DNA from 2 places in the Aquincola agrisoli genome. Region 1 is predicted to be linked to the other one. Evidence: predicted binding sites of a transcription regulator. Region 1 holds the regulator's gene; the other holds the start of a gene.
The links. The regulator HrcA, encoded in region 1, represses chaperone genes, less so after heat shock. The targets are predictions, from matches to a motif close to TTAGCACTCNNNNNNNNNGAGTGCTAA.
Positions count from the first base shown of each region.

Region 1 (11,704 bases):
GCGGGCCGACGGCCTCGTCGAGATCCCCGCGTGGCGGCATGCGGTCGTCAACTACCCGCATCCGCTGCTGCGCCGCGGACTGATCGTGCTAGACACGCCCGGCCTGAATGCCGTGGGCGCGGAGCCGGAACTCACGCTCTCCCTGCTGCCCAGCGCCCATGCGGTGGTGTTCGTGCTGAGTGCCGACACCGGCGTCACGCAGTCCGAGCTGGCTGTCTGGCGCGATCACCTCGGGGGGCTGGGCGCGGCGCGCTACGTCGTGCTCAACAAGATAGATACGCTGGCCGATCCGCTGCTGCCGCCGGATGCGGTGCAGGCGCAGATCGACCGCCAGTGCGCCACCGTCGCGCAGACCCTCGACGTGCCGGTGTCGGGCGTCTTCCCGCTGTCGGCCCGCCAGGCGCTGACCAGCCGCATCGAGCCAGCGCAGGCCGACGATGCCGCGGGCGGCCTGCCGGCGCTGGAGGAGGCGCTGGTCGACCGGCTGCTGCCGCGCCGGCACGAGGTACTGGCCGGACTGGTCTGCGATGGCTGCACCACCGTCGAGACGCAGGCCCTGCGGCGGGTGGCCGACCAGCGCCGCCAGCTCCACGAGCAGCTCCAGGAGTTGCGCGACGTTCGCGGCAAGAGCGCGGCCAAGGTCCAGTGGACGATCGACCGCCTCGACGCCGAAGCACAGGAGTTCGAGCGCTGCACCTCGCGCCTGGCCGCGCTGCGCTCGGTGCAGGGCCGGCTGGTCGGCGATGTGGCGCGGCTGCTGTCGGCCGAGCGGCTGCGCGAGGAGGTTACCCGCATGCAGTCGGAGGCCACGGGGCGGCTACTGAACCTCCATGCCCGCAAGGCGTTCGCCGCGCTGTGCGTACGGCTGCGCATGCTGCTGCACCGGGCCGCGGACCAGGGCGCCGAGATGCAGGCCATGCTCACCGCCAGCTACCAGCAGCTCAACAGCGAATTCGGCTTCGCGCTGGCGCCGGGCGCGGCACCCTCGCAGGGCCAGGCGCTGGCGGAGATCGACCTGATCGAGCGCAACTACGGCCGCTACCTGGGCCTGCCCTATGCGTTGCGGCTGGGCGACGGCCGGCAGATGGACCAGTTCCGCCGCATGCTGCTGTCCAAGCTGGAGGTGATCCTCGAACAGGCCGTCGGCGATCTGCAGCGCTGGAGCCACACCGCGACGACGCAGGTCGATGTCCAACTGCGCGACCGGCGCCGGGCGTTCCAGCGCCGCCGCGAGACGCTGGAGCGTGCGCACGGCGCGGCCGGCGAACTGGCGCAGCGGATCACCGAGCTGGAGGCACAGGATCTGCATTGGCAGGCGGTGGGCGAGCATGTGCAGGCCCAGGCGGCGTTGCTGCGCGAGCGGGCGCGGCACCTGTCGGCGCCGGTCGACATCCCGCTGGCCTTCGCCGACGAGAGCCCGCCGCCGGCCCGCATGCCCCCGGTGCGCAGCGAACACAGCCAAGCGGTCGCCGGGTGAGCGCCGTCGTCGACCCCGCCGCCGCCGGCGCGCTGCCGCCGGGCGGCATCGCCGAGCGGGTGGTCGCTTGGCAGCGCGCCCATGGCCGCCATGGCCTGCCCTGGCAGGGCACCCGCGACCCCTACCGCGTGTGGCTCTCGGAAATCATGCTGCAGCAGACGCAGGTCAGCACGGTGCTGGCCTACTACCCCCGGTTCCTGGACCGGTTCCCGGACGTCCGGGCGCTGGCGGCCGCGCCGCTGGACGACGTGCTCGCGTTGTGGAGCGGGCTGGGCTACTACAGCCGCGCCCGCAACCTGCACCGTTGCGCGCAGGCGGTGGTGGCGGTGCACGGCGGCGCATTCCCCGCCAGCAGCGCGTTGCTGGCGACCTTGCCCGGCATCGGCCGGTCGACCGCGGCCGCCATCGCCGCCTTCTGCTTCGGGGAACGCGCGGCCATCCTCGACGGCAACGTCAAGCGGGTGCTGTCGAGGGCCCTGGGTTTTGGCGGTGACCTGGCGCTCGCCGCCGAGGAGCGCGCGCTGTGGCGCGAGGCCGAGGCGCTGTTGCCGGCCACCGGCGTCGAGGCCTACACGCAGGGCCTGATGGACCTCGGCGCGGGCGTGTGCAGCGTGCGCCGGCCGCAGTGCCTGCTGTGCCCGCTGCAGCCGGTGTGCGTGGCGCAGCGCGAAGGCCTGCCCGAGCGCTATCCGGTCAAGACACGCAAGCTCAAGCGCGGCCGGCGCAGCAACGCGCTGCTGTGGCTGCAGCAGGGCGAGCGGGTGTGGCTGGTCCAGCGCCCCGCGACCGGCGTGTGGGCCGGGCTGTGGAGCCTGCCGCTGTACGACGAGCTTGCGCTGCCGATGGCGCACAGCCGGTCCTGGCCAGGCCAGGGTACGGCGCTGCCGGCCTTCGAGCATGTGCTGACGCATTTCGACTGGGCACTGCAGCCGTGGCAGCACGTGCTGCCCGCGGCACTGCAGGGGCCGGCGCTGGCGGAGATCGAGTCGGCCTTGCCGGCGGGCCGGTGGTTCACGCGGGCCGAGGCGCTGGGGCTGGGGCTGCCGGCACCGATCCGCAAGCTGCTCGCCGCGGCGGCGTAGCCGCGCCATTGTCAGCCGTCGACCACGCCCTGGTTGCGCAGGAACTCGTCGACCAGCCGCAGCCGCGCGAGCGGGTCGTCGAGCACCATCAGGCGCTGCTTGGCCGCCAGCGAGACCGGCAGGATCTCGCACCACCGGTTGGCGACCCAGCCGGCCTCGTCGAAGCGATAGGGCGGAATGAAGGGCTCCGCCCCTTGCCGGCGCATCGCGTCGATCGCCTCGCGCAGCGATTTCACGCTGGCCTGCAGGTCATCGGGCGGCGGCAGCCGCTCGTCGTCGGGCAGCGGCGAGACGTCCGCGAGCCACAGCCCGTCGGCCTGCTGGCTGCGCTCGCCGAGCGAAAACCGCTGCAGTCCGCTGCAGCGGATGTGGAGGATGCCGGCCTGGTCCGCATCCACCTCATCGATGCGGGCCAGGACGCCGGTGTCCTCGAAGCGCACGCGCCCACCCTCGGCGGCCTTTTCCTTGCGGTGCACTTCGCCCCCGGCCGTCAGGCACACGACGCCGAACGGGCAGGCCTGCCGCAGGCAGTTGCCCACCATATCGAGGTACCGCGCCTCGAAGACCTTGAGGTTGAGCCGCCCGCCGGGGAACAGCACCGTCTGCAGCGGAAACAGCGGGATGGCGTCGTTCACTCGCGTGCGTCCAGTTCGCGGTGGCGCAGCAGCGTGGCGCTGCGTGCGGCGAATCGGCGGGAGAGCTGTTCCGCCAGATAGACCGAGCGGTGCTGGCCGCCGGTGCAGCCGATGGCCACCGTGAGGTAGCTGCGCTGGTCGTCCTCAAAGGCCGGCAGCCAGCGCTCGATGAAGTCGCCGATCTGCTGCAGCATCTCGGGCACTTCGGGCTGTGCCTCGAGGTAGGCCGCGACACCGGCGTCGCGGCCCGTCAGCGGGCGCAGCTCGCGGATGTAGAAAGGATTCGGCAGCACCCGCACGTCGAACACATAGTCCGCATCGAGCGGCACGCCGTGCTTGAAAGCGAAGGACTCGAACACCAGCGTCAGCCCGCCGCGCTGCGCGCCGACCAGGTCGCGCAGCCACTGGCGCAGCTGCGCGGGCCGCAGCTGGCTGGTGTCGATGACCGTCGACACCTCGCGCAGCTCGGCCAGCAGCTCGCGCTCGAGCTCGATCGCGTCGACGAGCGCCCGCCGGCCGTCGCTGGCCGGGTCGGTGCCGGCCGGCAGCGAGGCCGCCGGCAGCGTCGACAGGGGGTGCGGCCGGCGGCTTTCGGAGAAGCGGCGCACCAGCGCGTCGGTGCTGGCGTCGAGAAACAGCGCGCGGATCGCCACGCCCTCGCCGCGCAGGCGGTCGAGCAGCGGCAGCAGGTGCGGCAGGGAGCCCGCGCTGCGCACGTCGACGGCGATCGCCACCCGGCGGTCGAAGCGGTTGCGTTCGATGCTCAGGAAGGCCGGCAGCAGTTCGGGCGGCAGGTTGTCGATGCAGAAGTAGCCGGCGTCTTCCAGCGCATGCAGCGCCACCGACTTGCCCGAGCCGGAGATGCCGGTGACGAGCACCACCTCGCGCATCGCGCTGGGCGTGTCGGCGGTGTCGGGCACGGCGGATGGGCTCATGGTGGACTCAGGCGCGTGAGCGGTTGCGGGACGAGGCGGTGGCGGACTTGCGCGCCGGCTTGCGGCGCAGCGGGCTGGCGGGAGCGTCGGGCGCCGCGGCGGGTGCCAGGCCCGCGTGGGCCAGCAGCTGCTCTGCATGGGCCAGGCTGGTGGCGAGGCGGTCGCCACCCAGCATGCGTGCTACCTCGGACACACGGGCTTCGCCGGCCACGGGCTGCACGTCGCTCGTCGTGATGCCGCGCTGCGCGGCCTTGGACACGACGAAGTGGCGGTCGGCGCAGGCGGCGACCTGCGCCAGGTGCGTCACGGCCATCACCTGGCGGCGCCGGCCGAGCTGCTTCATCAGCCGGCCCACGGTGTCGGCAACCGCGCCCCCGACTCCTGCGTCGATCTCGTCGAAGATCAAGGTGCCGGCGCCCTCGTCGTCCTGCGCCGCCGTGGTCACTGCGATCGCCAGCGCGAGCCGCGAGAGCTCGCCGCCCGAGGCCACTTTTGCCAGTGCGCGCGGGGTGCTGCCCGCATGCCCCGCGACGCGGAACTCCACCGACTCGAGGCCGTAGGACTGCGGAGCCTCCTGCGGCAGCAGCGCCACCTCGAAGCGGCCGCCGCCCATGCCGAGCTGCTGCATGGCGAGCGTCACGGCCTCGCCCAGCGGGCCGGCGGCCGCCGCACGGGCACGGCTCACGCGCCGGGCTTCGTCGAGGTAGGCGCGGTGGGCTCCCTCATGGGCCCGCTGCAGCGCCTCGAGGTCGGCCGCGGCGTCGAGCGCGGCGAGTTCGGCGCGCCATTGGCTGAGCAGCGCGGGCAGTTCGGACGGCGGGCGGCGGTAGCGCCGCGCCAGGCTCATCCAGGCGCCCATGCGCTCGTCGAGCGCGGCCAGCCGCTGCGGATCGACCTCCGTGCGGCCCAGGTAGACGTGCAGCGTGTGCGCCGCGTCCTCGAGCTGGGCCTGCGCGCCGCGCAGCACCTCGATCACGTCGGCCAACTGGGGATCGTGGTGCACCACGTCGGCCAGCGCATCGAGGGCCCGCGAGGTGAGGCCGTCGGCGCTGGTGTCGGCCTCGGCGACCGCGTCGAGGGCCTGCCGCGCGGCGTCGAGCAGCGCCTGCGCATGGGAAGAGCGCTGGTGCTCGGTGCTGATCTCGTCCCATTCGCCCTCGCCCGGGGCGAGCTTGGCGACCTCGCCGATCTGCCAGGCGAGCCGCTCCCGTTCGCGTTCGATGCCGTCGTGCTGCGCACGCGCCGCTTCCAGCGCATCCGCCGCCGCACGCACCGCGGACCAGGCATCAGCCAGCGGCCGGGGGTCGACGCCGGCCTGCGCATCCAGCAACGCACGCACCGCCGCCGGCCGCGTCAGGCTCTGCCAGGCGTGCTGGCCGTGGATGTCGAGCAGGTGCTCGGCGGCCTCACGCAACTGCGCCAGCGTGGCCGCGTTGCCGTTGACCCATGCCCGGCTCTTGCCCTGCGCGTCGATCGAGCGGCGCAGCAGCAGCAACCCTTCGTCGGCGCCGGCATCGAAGCCCGCCTGCACCAGCCAGCCGGCCAGCGAGGCAGGCAGGTCGAACTCGGCGGTGATGTCGGCGCGGGCGGCGCCTTCGCGCACCACGCCGGCATCGCCGCGGCTGCCCAGCGCCAGCTGCAGCGCGTCGATCAGGATGGACTTGCCCGCGCCAGTCTCGCCGGTGAGCACGGAGAAGCCGGGCTCGAGGTCGATCTCCAGGGCGGGGACGATGACGAAGTCGCGCAGGGCCAGGCGGCGCAGCATGGGCGGTCAGACCCCTTCGTACCAGCGCAGCTTGCGCCGCAGCGTGGCGTAGTAGCTCCAGCCGCGCGGGTGCAGGAAGCGCACCTTGTGCGCCGAGCGCTGCACACGCACCTCGTCGCCGTGCAGCAGGCTGGTCAGGCTGTGCATGTCGAAGTTGGCCGAGGCGTCGCGGCCGGCGACGATCTCGACCGCGATTTCCGCCGCGTCGGGCAGCACGATCGGCCGGTTGCTCAGCGTGTGCGAGGCGATCGGCACCAGCACCCAGCCGGCGATGCCCGGATGCAGGATCGGCCCGCCCGCCGACAGGGCGTACGCGGTCGAGCCGGTGGGCGACGCGATGATCAGGCCGTCGGCCCGCATGTTCGCGACGAACTCGTCGCCGATGTGGATGCGCAGCTCCACCATGCTGGCCGTCGCGCCCCGGCTCACCACCACGTCGTTGAGCGACATGCTCTCGAAGATCGGGCGTTCGTCGCGCCAGACGCCGCCCTCGAGCATGCTGCGGTGCTCTTCCTCGTAGTCGCCGTCGAGCATCGGCGCCAGCGCCTCGCGGAACTGGCCGACGGTGATGTCGGTGATGAAGCCCAGCCGCCCCTGGTTGATGCCGACCAGCGGCAGGTTGTGCCGGGCCAGCTCGCGGGCGATGCCGAGCATCGTGCCGTCGCCGCCAACCACGACCGCCAGGTCGCAGCGCTCGCCCATCTCCGCCGTGGACAACGCACCGTAGTCGGCCGAGAGGCCGGTGTTGTGCGCCGTGTCACGTTCCATCGAGACTTCGAGGCCGCGGCTCAGCAGGAACTGGGCGATCTCCTCCAGCAGCGCACGCATGCCCTGCGCCTGGTACTTGCCGACGATGGCGGCGTGACGGAAGCGGTTCCCCATAGCGCGTCGATTACACCATCACCGTGTGGCGGCTCCGGGGCGCGGCGCGCTTCCGTACAATGAAAAATCATGCTCGACGAGCGCGCCAAAACCCTCTTGAAGACCCTGGTCGAACGCTACATCGCGGACGGCCAGCCTGTGGGCTCGCGCACGCTGTCCCGCGCCTCGGGCCTCGACCTCTCGGCGGCCACCATCCGCAACGTGATGGCCGACCTGGAGGACATGGGCCTCATCGCCAGCCCGCACACCAGCGCCGGCCGCGTGCCCACGGCGCGCGGCTACCGGCTCTTCGTCGATGCCATGCTGACCGCGCGGCCCCTGGGCCTGGGCGACGTGCCGGCCGACATGGCCGCGGCAAGCGGCCATCTGCAGCCGGACCAGCCCAAGCGCGTGATCGCCACGGCCGCGCAGATGCTGTCCAGCCTGTCGAACTTCGTCGGCGTGGTGACCGCGCCGCGCAAGACCAGCGTCTTCCACCACATCGAGTTCCTGCGGCTGGGCGAGCGGCGCGTGCTGCTCATCCTGGTGGCGCCCGATGGCGACGTGCAGAACCGCGTGATCTTCACCGCGCGCGACTACAGCCAGAGCGAGCTGGTGGAGGCCACCAACTTCCTCAACGCGCACTACGCCGGCCTGACGATCGAGGGCGTGCGCGAGCGCCTGCAGCACGAGATCGAGGCCCTGCGCGGCGACATCGCCGCGCTGATGAAGGCGGCCGTGCAGGCCGGCGGCGAGGCGCTGGAGGAAAACACCGACCGCGTCGTCGTCAGCGGCGAGCGCAACCTGCTGGCGGTGCAGGACTTTGGCAACGACATGGGCTCCTTGCGCAAGATGTTCGATCTGTTCGAACAGAAGACGCAGCTGATGCGCCTGCTCGACGTCAGCAGCCGGGCCGAGGGCGTGCGCATCTACATCGGCGGCGAGAGCCGCGTCGTGCCGTTCGAGGAGCTGTCGGTCGTCAGCGCGCCCTACGAGGTCGACGGGCAGGTGGTCGGCACGCTGGGCGTGATCGGCCCCACGCGCATGGACTACGACCGCATGATCCAGATCGTCGACATCACGTCCCGGCTGGTCGGCAACGCGCTGTCGCAGCCTCGCTGAAGGCCCGCGCCGGCGCTCCTACAATCCGCGGCTTTCCCCAGGGGGCCGTTAGCTCAGTCGGTTAGAGCAGAGGACTCATAATCCTTTGGTCGTTGGTTCAAGTCCAACACGGCCTACCAATAGCGCTGGACGCAGCTCGGCCACGTGCCGTACTTCCGAGCTGGCGGCGTCGGTTGCCAGCGCGTCAACGGCACGCCGCCAAGCACGCCTCCGCGGTTCCATGCCAGGCAAATAGTGGCACGGCTCATCTATGAGACCGGACCGTAACATCTGGTTGCGCCGGAGGGGCGTCAATGGAACTGGCCGACAGCCAGCACGTGCATGAAAAAAATAGTTGGAGCCGCGGCCGCCGTCGTTCTCCTCAACGGCTGCGCATCGATCACCGATGGCACGTCGCAGTCCATCATCATCTCGATGGACCCGAAAGAAGCGCGTTGCGTGGCTTCGCGCGAGGGCGTTGAACTGGGCACCGTCACCCGCTCGCAGCAGACGCTGACGGTGGGCAAGGGAGCGCGCGACATCATCCTGCTCTGCAAGGCGCAGGGCCATGAAGACAAGACCCTTCGTCTGGTCAGCAAGACGCAGGCAGCAGGGGTGGTCGGCGGGATCTTTCTCGACCTCGGCATCGTGGACATGATGACCGGCGCGATGTGGAAGTACCCGGAGTCGGTCAACGTCGTGCTGGATCCGGCTGCTGCCACGGTGCCGGCAGCCCCTGCGCCCGTGGCATCGGCACCTGCGGCCACGGTCGCCGTGCAAGACGGCGCGGCGACCAAGCCATAAGGGTGGGGCTCGACCTCCGGACGGCGCCAAGCCCGGGGTGTTCGCGTCTGTCTGCGGCCCTGGCCGAGCCGGGGCGCTGGGTGGCCGTCCAGCGCCGAGGCGCCCCCGCTACTTCGGCAGCAGATCGTCCAACTGGCCGCTGTTGCGCAGCTTGAGGTACGCGGCGTTCAGCCGGGCCAGCGCGTCCTTCTTGTTCATCGACTTGGGAATGGCCAGGTACAGCGGATCCACGGTGACCGGCCTGGGCAGGACCACGAGCTGTTCCTCCAGCGCCTGGGGCTGCGGCGCTGACTCGACCATCGCCTTCACGCCCGGACGGCCGGTGCCCACGAAGATGGCGTCCACCCGGCCCGCGAGCAGCTTGTTCAACCGGCTCAGCTGGTTCGGGTCGCGGTCCACCTTGATCAGGCCGCTGGCGATCGCTTGGTCCACCTCGTCGCGGTAGCTCGATCCCAGCCCGGCGCCGATGCGCTTGCCGTGCAAATCGGACAGTTTCGTGAACGGGAATTCCTGGCCCTTCTTCACCACGAGCACAACCTCCGCCGGGTAGATCGGCACGGAGAAGTCGAGGAACTTCTCGCGCTCGCTGTTCCAGGAGATGTTGGCGACGGCGCCCTTGCCCTGTTCCGCCATCCAGTAGGCCCTGGCCCAGGGCATGAGCTTGATGTCGTAGCGGTCCCCGGTTTCCTTCTCGAGGCGGGCCAGGATGGCCGGAAACACGCCCTCGGCCTTGCCCTCGGCCAGGTAGGAGACCGGCGGGAACTGGTCGCTGCCGTACACCACGATCGTTTCAGCCCCGGCTTGCGCCTGCGGCGGTCCGGCCACGAGCATGACGGCCAGCGCGAGCATCCTGGCCCAGCCCGATGGCGAGCCGACCAGCCGGGATCGCTTGGTGGTGGGGGAAGGCATCGACACCTCCTGGTGGACCGGTTCATCCATCTTAGGGCCCGCGGCGTGCGGTCCGTGGCTGCTCAAGCCGCCTGGAGGCGGAACACCGTGACCGCCTCGGCCAGGCGCCCGGCCTGCTGCCGCAGGCTGTCCGCGGCGGCGGCCGTTTGCTCGACCAGCGCGGCGTTCTGCTGCGTCGTGGCGTCGAGTCCGGTGACGGTGGCATTCATCTGGCGCACGCCGTCGTCCTGCTGGCCGCTGGACGCCGCGATGTCGGCGATCAGCCGCGTCATGCCCTGCACCTGCGCCACCACGTCGTCCATCGTCCGCCCCGCGCTGCCCACCAGCGCATGGCCGGCTTCCACGCGGGCGTTGCTGGTGTCGACCAGCCGCTTGATCTGCTTGGCCGCCTCGGCGCAGCGCCCGGCCAGCAGGCGTACTTCGCCGGCGACGACGGCGAAGCCGCGCCCCTGCTCGCCGGCCCGGGCCGCCTCCACCGCCGCGTTGAGCGCGAGGATGTTGGTCTGGAACGCGATGCCGTCGATCACGCCCGTGATCTCTGCGATGTGGCGGCTGGCGTCGCGGATCTCGGCCATGGTCGACACGACGCGGCCGACCACCTGCCCCGCCTCGCCCGCCACCCCGCAGGCATTGACCGCGAGCTCGTTGGCACCGCGGGCACGGTCGGCGTTGGCGCGCACCGCGCAGGCCATCTCGTCCATCGACGAGGCCGCCTGCTGCAGCTGCCCCGCCTGCTGCTCGGTGCGCGCACTGAGATCCTGGTTGCCATGCGCGATCTGCGCGGAGGCGGCGGCGATGGCGTCGATGCCGTTGCGCACGTCGCCCACGATGTGCGCGAGCTGCCCCGTCATCTCGTTCAGCGCGGACTGCAGGGCGCCGATCTCGTCGGCCCGCACCACCTGCACCGTGGCGCAGAGGTCGCCGGCGGCCACCGCCCGGGCCTGCGCGGCGCTCTCGCGCAGCGGCGCCAGGATGCTGCGCCGCGACAGCAGGTAGCAACCCATGGCCATGACCACCAGCAGCAGGGTGGTCAGCGGCATCGTGCGCGAACCGTGCAGGCGCGTCTGCTGGAAGCCCGCCATGTTGCGCGTGGCGAAGTCGGTGGCGAGGCGGACGGTCTCGTCGACGCTGGCCCGGTGGGCGCGGTACAGCGCATCGGCTGCGGCCAGGCCGCGGCCCGCCTCGGCGCCGCGGCCTTGCGCCAGCGGCGCCAGCACCTGCTGCCGGGCGGTGTCGATGAAGCGCTCGGCCGTCTCGTGCTGCCGCACCAGCAGCTGGTGGTCGATCTCGGGCGGCAGGCGGCCCTGCCAGTAGGCCACGCGGGCGCCGTAGTCCCGGGTGATCTGCTCGACCTGCTGTTGCGCCTGGCGCAGGCCCATCGTGCCCTCGACCACCTGCGACAGCACCAGGCGCAGCTCGATCAGGTACATCGGCGGCGGCAGGATATCCGCCACCACGTCCTTGCCCAGCAGCGCGGCTTCGGCAGAATCGTTCAGCCGCTCGAAGCTCCACAGCGCCTGGGCCAGCACGCACACCGCGGCCGCCACGCCGGCCAATCCGATCGACAACAGGGACCAACGCAGGGATCGGAACATGGCAGGGCTTTCCACAAGGCTTCACACGGGTTTCGGCGGCATTCGATAGAAGTGAAGGGGTGATTTGCCCGAAGTGGCGGTCTATGTGCCAATCAATGAACCGCCGCGCCGTGCCGCGGCAGGCTGGCGCCTCGGTTCCTGCAGCGCTTATCCTCGGAGGCATCCGTACTCGCTCCAAGGCCCTGCCCATGCAAAAGCCCGCCAGGTTCCTCGTCATCATCGATGCCGGCGGCTCGATGGTGGCCCGGCTCTTCGACGACACCCGTGCGCTGGTTTCGGAGATCGACGCCTCGACGGAAGAGGTCGCCGTGATGACCGCGGCCCTCACCCCGACGCGCACGGCACTCGACGCCGACTGGGACGAGGCGCTGCAAGGCCACAGCCGCGCCGAGCGCGCGGGTGCGGAGGTCTACACGCTCGACGTGTGAGGCCGACGCGAAGGGCCGGTGCCGTCAGTAGCCGCCGGCCGTCGAGCCCGTGCGGTAACGGTTGACCTCGAACGTCGTGATCGGCGAGGCCTGGTGGCCCCAGGCGCTGCGC
Region 1 covers NZ_JAZIBG010000028.1:382,045-393,748, reverse strand. Annotated here, with positions in the region: gene V4F39_RS13560 (dynamin family protein) at 1-1,477, shown strand, start outside; gene mutY (A/G-specific adenine glycosylase) at 1,474-2,559, shown strand; gene V4F39_RS13550 (LON peptidase substrate-binding domain-containing protein) at 2,571-3,194, opposite strand; gene rapZ (RNase adapter RapZ) at 3,191-4,129, opposite strand; gene recN (DNA repair protein RecN) at 4,137-5,894, opposite strand; gene V4F39_RS13535 (NAD kinase) at 5,901-6,776, opposite strand; gene hrcA (heat-inducible transcriptional repressor HrcA) at 6,846-7,877, shown strand; tRNA gene V4F39_RS13525 (tRNA-Ile) at 7,920-7,996, shown strand; gene V4F39_RS13520 (hypothetical protein) at 8,292-8,660, shown strand; gene V4F39_RS13515 (substrate-binding periplasmic protein) at 8,769-9,569, opposite strand; gene V4F39_RS13510 (methyl-accepting chemotaxis protein) at 9,632-11,164, opposite strand; gene V4F39_RS13505 (hypothetical protein) at 11,353-11,592, shown strand; gene V4F39_RS13500 (c-type cytochrome) at 11,617-11,704, opposite strand, start outside.

Region 2 (11,704 bases), 170 kb from region 1:
ACCCCTGACGCGACAGCGCCAGCGCCAGGCTGCCGCCCACGGCACCGGCGCCGCGGACGCAGACATCGACCTGGCGATCGGGGTTCGAGGCATTCATGCAGGACATTGTAGGTAGCGCCCCGCGGGCTGCCTCGCCCACGCGGGCTCGCCCGCCGGAGGGAGCAGGCGGCAGGTGCAGAATGCGCGCTCCTCCCACCACCCCTCCCCCACCGTGAGCGACTATTCCGTATCGCTGCATTCGCTGCACATCCACCCGATCAAGTCGTGCGCCGGGCTGTCGGTGCAGGAGGGGTTGCTCATCGAGACCGGCCTTCAACTCGACCGGGCCTGGATGGTGGTGGACGAGCACGGCGAATTCCTCACCCAGCGCGAGCTGCCGCGCATGCAGCTCGTGCGCCCGACGCTGCGCACCGACGACATGGTGCTGCGGGCCCCCGGCATGCTGGCCCTGCACCTGTCGCTGGACGGCGTCGAGGCGCCTTGCCGCGCCAGGGTGTGGGGCGACGAGGTGCGCGCCTACGACATGGGTGCCGTGGCGGCGCAGTGGTTCAGCGACTACCTGGGCCGCCCGGCGCGGCTGGTGCGCTTCGACCCCGACGAGCGCCGCCTCTGCGACACGCGCTGGACGGGCGACATGCAGGCGCAGACGGCGTTTGCCGACGGCTTTCCGCTGCTGGTCGCGTCCACTGCGTCGCTGGCCGAGCTGAACCGCCGCCTGGCGGCGGCCGGCGCGCCGGCGGCGACGATGGAGCGCTTCCGGCCCAACCTCGTGCTCGACGGGCTCGGCGAACCGCACGGCGAGGACTTCATCGACGAGCTGGTGCTCGAATCGCCCCAGGGCCCGGTGACGCTGAAGATGGTGAAGCCGTGCTCACGCTGCAGCATCCCCGACGTCGACCCCGCGACGGCCCAGACCGGCCACGCCATCGGCGACACGCTGGCCGGCTACCGTGCCGACCCGCGGCTGGGCGGCGCCCTCACCTTCGGCATGAACGCGGTGATCGTCTCCGGCATCGACCATGTGCTGCGCGTGGGCGCGCGGGGCGAGGCGACCATCGCGTTCTGAGCCAGCGCTCAGGCCGGACGCTTGTCCGGCAGCGGGATGAATTCCGTTTCGCCCGGCACCTGGGCGAAGCGCTGCGCCGCCCAGTCGTCGGCCGCCTGGACGATGCGCTCCTTGCGGCTGGAGACGAAGTTCCACCACATGAAGCGATGGCCCAGCGGTGCACCCCCGACCACGGCGATCCGTGCGCCCACCGGCGCCTGCAGCCGCGCGCCGGCGCCCGCGGGCAGCACCGCCATGGTCTGCGCAGGCACCGGCTCGCCGTCGAGCACGAAGGCCTGGTCGACGGCATAGAGCGCCTGTTCGGGCGCGAGCGCCGGCAGCGCCAGTGCCGCGCCGGGGGCGAACGCCAGGTCGACGTACAGCGTTTCGGAGCGCTGCGGAACCGGCGATGCCACGCCGAACGCACGCCCCATCAGCACGCGGGCGGTGACGCCGCCCCCCAGGTCGACCTGCGGGATCGCCTCGGCCGCGGTATGGGAGAAGCAGGCATCGATCTCCTCGTCGGCTTCGGGCAGCGCCAGCCACAGCTGCAGGCCGTGGCGCACGTCGACGCGGCCCCGCAGGTCGTCGGGCATGCGCTCCGAATGCACCACGCCGCTGCCTGCCACCATCAGGTTGACGGCGCCCGGCTCGATGCGCTGCACCGCGCCGATCGAGTCGCGGTGCATCATCGCGCCCTGGAACAGGTAGGTCACCGTGGCCAGGCCGATGTGCGGGTGGGGCCGCACGTCGTGCACGTCGCTGGCGTCCACCGGGCCGAAGTGGTCGAAGAAGACGAAGGGCCCGACGGCCGGCTTGGGCAGCGAGGGCAGCGAGCGGCGCACGTGGAATCCGCCGCCGAGGTCCTTGGTGTGTGCCGAGAGCAGGGTGATGCCGTTCATCGCGATCCTTGAAGCCGCAGGAGGTCCGGGCAGTATCCGGCAACACTTAAACTCCCGCCTCGTTTGTCTGGAACCTCCCTATGAGCCTCAAGTGCGGCATCGTCGGCCTGCCCAACGTCGGCAAGTCCACCCTGTTCAACGCCCTCACCAAGGCGGGCATCGCCGCGGAGAACTACCCCTTCTGCACGATCGAGCCCAACGTGGGCATCGTGGAGCTGCCCGACCCGCGCCTGCAGGCGCTGTCGGACATCGTGAAGCCCGAGCGCGTGGTGCCGGCGATCGTCGAGTTCGTCGACATCGCGGGCCTGGTGGCCGGCGCCAGCAAGGGTGAAGGCCTGGGCAACCAGTTCCTGTCGCACATCCGTGAGACGGACGCCATCGTCAACGTGGTGCGCTGCTTCGAGGACGAGAACGTCATCCACGTGGCGGGCAAGGTCGACCCGATCGCCGACATCGAGGTCATCCAGACCGAACTGTGCCTGGCCGACCTCGGCACGGTGGAGAAGACGCTGCAGCGCTCGATCAAGGCCGCCAAGTCGGGCAACGACAAGGAAGCCGCCAAGCTGGTGGCCGTGCTGCAAAAGTGCCAGGCCGCGCTCGACCAGGCCCAGCCCGTGCGCAGCATCGACTTCAGCAAGGAAGAACTCGCCATCCTGAAGCCCCTGTGCCTGATCACCGCCAAGCCGGCGATGTTCGTCGGCAACGTGTCGGAGAGCGGCTTCGAGAACAACCCGCTGCTCGACCGCCTGAAGGCCTACGCCGACGCGCAGAAGGCGCCGGTGGTGGCCATCTGCGCCAAGACCGAGGCGGAGCTGGCCGACATGGCCGACGAGGACCGCGCCCTCTTCCTCGCCGAGATGGGCCAGGACGAGCCCGGCCTGAACCGCCTGATCCGCGCCGCCTTCAAGCTGCTTGGCCTGCAGACCTACTTCACCGCCGGCGTGAAGGAAGTTCGCGCCTGGACGATCCACATCGGCGACACCGCGCCCCAGGCCGCCGGCGTGATCCACACCGACTTCGAGCGCGGCTTCATCCGCGCCCAGACCATCGCCTTCGACGACTTCGTCGCCTTCAAGGGCGAGCAGGGTGCCAAGGATGCGGGGAAGATGCGCGCGGAGGGCAAGGAATACGTGGTCAAGGACGGCGACGTGATGAATTTCCTGTTCAACGTCTAGCCGACGCCGGGCCATGTCCGCGGCGCAGTCCCAGGCCGACGACGGCATCCCTTCGCCGATCCCTCCCTTGCGCCCCGCCGACACCGGCCACGCACCCTTCGAATCGGAGCCTCCCACGGCCGCGACACGCTGGCGGCACGGCGCCACCACGCTGGCCGCCTACGTGGCGGCGGGCATGCTGGGCATGCTGGTGGCGATTCCGCCCAGCCTCGCCTCGCCGCTCTATCCGGCCGCGGGCATCGCCCTGGTCGCCGTCCTGGCCTGGGGCGTCCCGGCGGCCATCGCGGTGGCCATCGGTTCGACGGCCATCAACTACCTCTTCGGCCCCTACCGGGCCCATGCCGAGCCGGCGGCCATGCTCGTGCCCGCCCTGTCAGGGATCGGAGCGATGCTGCAGGCGATGGTGGGCGCATGGCTGGTGCGCCGCTGCGTCAGCCAGCCCGTGGTGCTGACCGAGCCCCGCGACCTGCTGCGCTTCTACCTCCTGGGGGCGGTGGTCGGCTGCCAGATCAGCGCGACGGTGGCCGTGGCGTCGATGAGCGCGGCGGGCTACCTGCCAGCGGGCGCGCGGCTGGTCACGTGGTGGACCTGGATGGCCGGCGACACGCTCGGCACGATGATCGGCGCGCCGATCGCGCTGACCTTGATCGGCCGCCCCCGCACCGACTGGGCCCCGCGGCGCCTGACCGTCGGCTTGCCGCTGCTGGTCGTGACCTTGCTGATGGCCCTGGGCATCCGGCAGATGGCGCAGTTCGACGAAGACCGCGAGCGGGCCGCGTTCGAGCGGGAGGCGGCCAGCGCTTCCAGCGCGATGATCGCGCGGCTGCGCGAGCCGCTGCGGGCGCTCGAAGCGGTCAACGGCATCTTCGTCGCGTCGGAAGCGGTGTCGGCGGCGGAATTCCAGCGGGCCACCTCCGCCTGGCTGGCGCCGTCGCTCGGCCTGCAGGCGATCGGCTGGAGCGAGCGGCTGTCGCGCCACGAGATCGCATCCTTCGAAGCCCGGGTGCGCGCCGAGGGCCAGCCTGACTTCCGTATCTTCGACCGGTCCGACGGCGGCGTCGCCGACGCTGCCAGCCAGCCGGACGTGGTGGCGATCCGCTACATCGAGCCGCTGGAGCGCAACCGGCGCGCCGTCGGCGCCAACGCGCTGTCGGTCGCCCCGGCGCGCGACGCCATCCATGAAGCGATGCGCAGCGGCCAGCCGGCCGCCAGCCCCGGCTTCCTGCTGACCCAGGGCGGCGTCGGCCTCGTCGTGTACCAGGCGATCTACGACGGGGCACCCGCCACCGACGCCCAGCGTGCGCAGGCCGCGCGGGGCGTGGCGTTCGTGACGCTCCGGCTGGAGGACCACGTGCGCGCCGTGGCGGCAACGCTGGCCGCGCCGATGGCGCTGTGCATCGTGGACACATCCCCGCAGGCACCGATGGTGCGGCTGGCGGGCGACGAGGGCTGCGAGCACGGCCGGCAGCGCAAGCGCATGCATGTGCACGTGCATCCGGTCGAATTCGCCGGCCGGCAATGGGAGATCCGGGTGCGCCCGCAGGACGGCAGCGCCGCTGGCAGCAGCGGGCTGGGCAATGCCTGGCCGTTCTCCGTCGTGGGCCTGCTGGCCACCGCGATGGTGGGCGCGCTGCTGCTGACGGTGACCGGCCGGGCGCGCCGCATCGAGATGGCGGTGACGGAGCGCACGGCCGACCTGCTGCGCGAGGTGGGCGAGCGCAAGCGCACCGAAGCGGCGCTGCGGGAGAGCGAGCAGCGCTTCCGCAACATGCTCGATCACGTCCCGATCGGCGTCATCTACACCGACCTGGAGGGCAGCATCCGCGAGTCCAACCCCCGGCTGCGCGAGATGACGGGCTACAGCGCCGAGGAACTGCAGTCCATGGACGCGATGCTGCTGACGCACCAGGACGACCGCGCGTTCGACGTCGAGCTGAACCAGCGGCTGGTGCGGGGCGAGATGCCGATGGTGCGGCGGCAGAAGCGCTACGTGACGCGCGACGGCCGCACGGTGTGGGTGTCGGTGGTGATCACCGTGCTGCGCGATGCCGCCGGCCTGCCGCACCGACTGGTGGGGGTGGTCGAGGACATCACCGAGCACCTGCGGCTGCAGGAGGCGGAACGCGCACGCGAGAGCGCCGAGGCGGCCAACCGCGCGAAGAGCGACTTCCTCTCCCGGATGAGCCACGAGCTGCGCACGCCGCTGAACGCGATGCTCGGCTTTGCGCAACTGCTCGAGCTGGACCGCCAGCAGCCGCTCGCCGCGCACCAGACCGAATGGACCGCGCAGATCCAGCATGCGGGCTGGCACTTGCTGCACATGATCAACGACACGCTCGACCTGTCGCGCATCGAGTCCGGCACGCTGAAGCTGCAGACCGAAACGCTCGACGTGCCGGAGCTGCTGCGTGCGACCCGTTCGCTGCTCGAGCACACCGCGCAGCGCAAGGGCATCGTGGTCCACGAACAGCTCGATCCGCAGGCGCGTGTGGTCACCGGCGACCTGACGCGTGTCAAGCAGATCATGACCAACCTGCTGTCGAACGCGATCAAGTACAACGAGCACGGCGGCCGCGTCACCCTCACGACGCGGCTGCACGATGCGCAAACGGTCCAGGTCGAGGTCAGCGACACCGGCCTCGGCATGAACGAGCAGCAGCTCGCGGAATTGTTCCAGCCGTTCAACCGGCTGGGCCGGGAGGCCTCGGGCGAGGAAGGCACCGGCATCGGCCTGGTGATCAGCCAGCGGCTCGCCGAGCTGATGGGCGGCACGCTGCGGGCCCGCAGCGTCGAGGGTGTGGGCTCCACCTTCGTGCTGCAGCTGCCGAGGGCGCGCGACGGCGGCCTGCCGCGCTCGCTCGCGGAAGGCGATCTGCCCACGCAGGCGTTCTACCGGCGGCGCATCGTCCACTACGTCGAGGACAACGAGACCAATGCGGAGGTGATGCGCGGCATCCTCGCGCAGCGGCCGCAGATCCAGCTCGAGATCTCCAGCACCGGCCTGGACGGCCTCGCCGCCATCCGCATCGAGCGTCCGAGCCTGGTGCTGCTCGACATGCACCTGCCCGACATCGACGGGCTGGAGCTGCTGCACCACCTGAAGGCCGACCCCGACACGGCGGACATCCCGGTGGTCGTGGTGTCGGCCGACGCGACGACGGCCCGCATCCAGGAAGCGCTGGTCGCCGGCGCCGCGCAGTACCTGACCAAGCCCGTGAACGTCGCGGAAATCCTGGCGGTGCTGGACGAGCAATTGGAGGCCCTGGAAACCCGCTTCGGTTGAGCGGGTTTGGCTTGAATGTGAGTAGTTGCTATCAGCATCGGCGTCTACTTGGCTGATTTCATCCGAGGCTATTGTTGCGATAGATGGTCCCGTCAGCACTCTTCGATGTCGAGTGCTAATATGCCTGGAACCTTCTGGGGATCCTCCCCTCGAAACACCATGAACATGACCAATGCCTCCGCGATCGCCGTGCGTGACCCCTGGGCGCTGGTGCCGCCTATCGGCAACCTCGACGCCTACATCTCGGCGGTGAACCGCATCCCCCTGCTGACGCAGGAGGAAGAAAGCCGCTTCGCGCGCAACCTGCGCGACAACGGCGACCTCGAGAGCGCCGGACGCCTGGTGATGTCGCACCTGCGCCTGGTGGTGTCGCTGTCGCGGCAGTACCTGGGCTATGGCCTGCCGCAGAGCGACCTGATCCAGGAAGGCAATGTGGGGCTGATGAAGGCCGTCAAGCGCTTCGATCCCGATCAGGGCGTACGGCTGGTTAGCTACGCCATGCACTGGATCAAGGCCGAGATCCACGAGTACATCCTGAAGAACTGGCGCATGGTGAAGGTGGCGACAACCAAGGCCCAGCGCAAGCTGTTCTTCAACCTGCGCTCCATGAAGCAGGGCCTGAAGGGTGATGCCGCCGAAGGCCAGACCCACCGCAGCACGCTCACCAGCGCCGAGGTGGCGTCGGTGGCAGAAGCGCTGAACGTCAAGCCCGAAGAAGTGCTGGAAATGGAAACCCGGCTGTCGGGTGGCGATGTGGCACTCGAGCCGCAGAACGACGACGGCGAGGAGAGCTACGCGCCGATCGCCTACCTGGCCGATGACAGCCAGGAGCCGACGCGGGTGCTCGAGAGCCGGCGCCGCGATGCGCTGTCCGGCGACGGCATCGTGCGTGCGCTCGATGCGCTCGATGCCCGCAGCCGCCGCATCGTTGAGGAACGCTGGCTGAAGGTGAACGACGACACCACCGGCGGCATGACGTTGCACGAGCTGGCGGCCGAATACGGCGTGAGTGCCGAGCGGATCCGGCAGATCGAAGTCGCAGCCATGAAGAAGATGCGCAAGGCGCTGGAACCGATCGCCGGCTGAGCCTGCTCGTTCCTCGTTGCCTGACGGCCCCTGCGGGGGCCGTTTTTCATCATGCGCCGGCGATCAGCGCCTTGATGTCGGAAGCCAGCGACTGCGCACCGCTGCCGTAGCGGGTGAACAACCTCACCTTGCCCTGCGGATCGAAGAGGTACGAACCCGCCGTGTGGTCGACGGTGTAGCTGCCTTCGGTCTTGCCCGGGACCTTGCTGTAGAAGACCTTGAATTCCCGGGCGACGGCCTTCGTCTCTTCCGGCGTGCCGCGCAGCGCGACGAAGCTGGGATCGAAGTTCGTGACGTAGGCCTTCAGCAGCTCGGGCGTGTCACGTTCCGGATCCACGCTGACGAACACACCCTGCACCTTGTCACCGTCAGCCCCCAGCGAGCGCTTCACCTCGGCCAGCTCGGCCATCGTGGTCGGGCACACGTCCGGGCACTGGGTGAAACCGAAGAACACGACCACGACCTTGCCCTTGAATTCGTCGAGCGTGCGCAGCTTGCCGTCCGGGTCGGGCAGCGCGAGCTTCTGCGCGTACTCCGCGCCGGTGATGTCGACGCCGCTGAACGCGGTTTTCGGCGTCGGCGACAGCTTGTCGCAGCCCGCCAGCGCCAGCAAGGCGGAGACGCCGGCGGCGAGGCACGCACGTCGTGAAAGGGTCAGATGGAGAGCCATGGGCCAAGGTAGTGGTCCAGCAGCAGCGCAGCAAACAGCAGCGCCAGGTGCAGGATGGAAAAACGGAAGGTACGGCGCGCCAGCGCATCGCTGTAAGAGCGCCAGAGTCGGAAGCCATAGGCGATGAAAGCCACGCCCAGCGCCGAGGCCGCCGCCAGGTAGATCAGGCCGCTCATGCCGTAGAGGTAGGGCAGCAGCGTGGCGGGGAACAGTACCAGCGTGTACAGCAGCACCTGCAGGCGCGTGAATTCGGCGCCGTGGGTCACCGGCAGCATCGGCAGCCCCGCCCGTGCGTAGTCTTCGACGCGGTACAGCGCCAGCGCCCAGAAGTGCGGCGGCGTCCACAGGAAGATGATCAGCACGAGCAGCCACGCCTCGGCGCCGACTTCGCCGCGCATCGCCGCCCATCCGAGCAACGGGGGCATCGCGCCCGAAGCGCCGCCGATCACGATGTTCTGCGGCGTCATCGGCTTGAGCACGACCGTGTAGATCACGGCGTAGCCGACGAAGGTCGCCAGCGTCAGCCACATCGTCAGCGGATTCACCAGCAGGTACAGCATCGCGCACCCGGCGGCGCAGAGCGTGGCCGAGAACAGCAGCGTCTGGACGTTTGTCAGTTCGCCCTTGGCGGTGGGCCGCCAGGCGGTGCGGGCCATCTTCGCGTCGATCTGCTGCTCGACGACGCAGTTGAACGCCGCCGCGGCCGCGGCGACGAGCCAGATGCCGACGGCCGCGGGCAGCACGACCACCAGCGGGGGCATGCCCGGCACCGCCAGCAGCATGCCGATCACGGCGCAGAAGACGATGAGCTGCACCACGCGCGGCTTGGTCAGCGCATAGAACTGCCGCACGCGGGAGGCCGGCTGCGCCGGAGAGGCGAGCGGACCGGTCGGGCGGCCGGGAGCGGAGCTCGGAGCAGCAGGCGAGGAGGCGGTCATGAGGGACACGATTGTAGGAAGGCGCTCAGGCCGGCGCGCGGATGGCGCGCGCATCGGCGGAAGGATCGGCCAGCGGCAGGGCCTGCAGCGAACGGGCCATCAGGCGGGCCAGCAGCAACACCAGCGCCGCAGCGCCTGCCGTATGGCACACAGCGGCGACGATGGGCCAGCCCAGCACGATGTTGGACAGGCCGGTGGTGAATTGCCAGGCCATGATCGCCAACAGGCCGAGCGCCATCCGGCGCGCCGACCTGTCGGCATGGGCATGCAGGCGCCAGGCGAGCAGCCCGAGCGCCAGCAGGACCACCACCGCCATCAGCCGGTGCGCCATGTGGATCGCCGTCAAGGCGGCGAACGGCAGGTAGGCCCCTGACGCCGTCTGCCCCAGCTCCCGGCGCAGCGTGAAGGCATGTTCGAAATCCATCTCCGGCCACCAGCTGCCTTGGCAGGTGGGGAAATCGCGGCAGGCCAGCACCGCGTAGTTCGTGCTGACCCAGCCGCCGAGCGCGATCTGCAGCACGCTGAGCAGCGCCACGGCGACCACGCCGGCCTGCAGGGCACGCGACAGCCGGAGGGGGCGGGGATCGAAGGCCTCCGCCTGTACCGCCAGTAGAGCGAGCAGACCGAGCCCGAACAGCAGGTGCAGCGTCACGATGGCCGGGTACAGCTTCATCGTCACGGTCAGCGCCCCGAAGGCGCCCTGCAGGCACACGGCGACCAGCGTCGTGGTGGCCCACCAGGGCGACGGTGCATGCCCGGCGCGCCGGCGGCGATCCCGCCAGCTGCCGGCAGCGATGACGATGATCAGGACGCCGACCCCCATCGCCACGTAGCGGTGGACCATCTCCATCCAGGCCTTGCCGTGCGTCACCGGGCCTGTCGGCATGGCGGTCTGCGCCGCGTGGATCTCCTCGCGCGCGCCCAGCGGGCTGGCGCTGCCGTAGCAGCCGGGCCAGTCCGGGCAGCCCAGGCCCGAGTCGGTGAGCCGCGTCGTGGCACCGATGACGATGAGGTCGAAGGTGAAGAAGAGCGTCAGCAGCGTCAGCGCCCGCAGCCGCTGGGCGGGCGACGCGCCACGGTGGCGGGCCCGAATCCACGCCAGCGGCGCGGCAGCCAGCACCAGGCCCAGCACGGCCAGGTGCAGCATGGGTGACCAATCGACCAGCGTCATGGCTCAGCGCCCCGGTTGATCCCAGCTCGACGAGCCCCGCAGCAGCCGCTCGAGATCCTTCTTGAGCTTGGCCGGGTCCGGATCGGCCGGCGCACGCATCATCCAGTTGCCCATCGGATCGACGATGTACAGGTGCGCTTCCAGCGGCTGGCCCGCCTCCGGTGCGAGCCACTGCGCCAGCGCATCGCGCGGCGCGCGCAGCACGGTGGCCGGGGGCGTCGCGGCCAGCGCCTCCCGAAGCTCGGGCCGCAGCGCCGCAACGTCGTCGACGATGAACAGCTTGTCGATGCGCTCTCGCTCGCGGCCCATCATCTCGCGCAGCTGACGCTGCAGGAACAAGCGTTTCTCGCAGGCCTCGCTGCACGCCGCGTCACCCACCACCACCAGCAGCCACTGCCCCTTCAACGACGTGGCAGGCACCGGCTGGCCCTCGAGGTTCGCCAACGGCAGCGCGGCGGGCAGCTCCCGAACCGGCTGGATCAGTGTGCTGTAGTTCGTGCGACCCTGCGGGCGGATCACGAAGTACGTGAAGTACGAGGCGATCACCGGCGACGCGCACACCAGCAGCACCATCAGCATCTTGAGCCGGCCCAGGGCCGTGCGGCGCTGCTGCGAGGCGTCCGATGCCGCCGCACGGGGGTCCGGCATCGAGTGCACGGTGAAGCTGACCGGGTCAGCCGGCACGCCGACGACGCTGCTGCCAGGGGCGGAAGAGTTGGAACCAGACATAAAGACCTGCGACGAGCGCGCTCAGCGCGAACCATTGGAAGGCATACCCCTGATGGCGGGCCACCGTGGCCGCCGGCTGCGGCCAATCGCGTTCGAGACCATCGGGGGGGCCATCGGTCTGCCAGACCGACAGGGGGCGCAGCGTCAAACCCGTTTCACGCGCGTACGCATCGAGATCCAGATTTTGCCGGATGCGTTCCGCGCCGGGCTGCTCGAATTCGTACAACCGGGCCGGCGGCGGGGCGATGCGGCCGGCGACGGCCACCTCGCCGGCGGGCGTCGGGGTTGGGACCACCTTCGTGCGATCGGCCTGGTCGCGCGGCTGCCAGCCCCGCTGCACCACCACGGCCGAGCCGTCCGGCAGCACCAGGGGCGTCATCACGAAAAACCCCGGACGGCCATGCAGTTGCCGGTTGTCGAGGTAAACCGTCGACGCAGCGGCCCAGCGGCCCGTGAGCTGCACCCGCCGGTGGTACTGGCTGTCGGCTTCCGCCGGCGTGCGCGCGAGCGCCTCGGCCGGCAACGGGGGCTGGGCCCCCCTGTCGTCGATGGCGGACTGCAGCGCGGTCTTCTCCGCCGCCCGGTCGACCTGCCAGAAGCCCAACCGCGCGGTCAGCACCACGGCCAGCAAGGCGGCGATGGCGGCCACGAGCCGGCGGCGGTGAACGCGCATCAGAGACAATCCTGCCCCATGAAAATCATCAT
Region 2 covers NZ_JAZIBG010000028.1:207,573-219,276, forward strand. Annotated here, with positions in the region: gene V4F39_RS12650 (FAD-dependent monooxygenase) at 1-106, opposite strand, end outside; gene V4F39_RS12655 (MOSC domain-containing protein) at 212-1,066, shown strand; gene V4F39_RS12660 (pirin family protein) at 1,075-1,947, opposite strand; gene ychF (redox-regulated ATPase YchF) at 2,028-3,122, shown strand; gene V4F39_RS12670 (CHASE domain-containing protein) at 3,136-6,405, shown strand; gene rpoH (RNA polymerase sigma factor RpoH) at 6,571-7,491, shown strand; gene V4F39_RS12680 (SCO family protein) at 7,541-8,161, opposite strand; gene cyoE (heme o synthase) at 8,146-9,099, opposite strand; gene V4F39_RS12690 (COX15/CtaA family protein) at 9,125-10,270, opposite strand; gene V4F39_RS12695 (SCO family protein) at 10,274-10,999, opposite strand; gene V4F39_RS12700 (SURF1 family protein) at 10,944-11,672, opposite strand; gene V4F39_RS12705 (twin transmembrane helix small protein) at 11,691-11,704, shown strand, end outside.
Region 2: the regulator HrcA is predicted to act here: its motif matches at 6,498-6,524, upstream of rpoH (RNA polymerase sigma factor RpoH).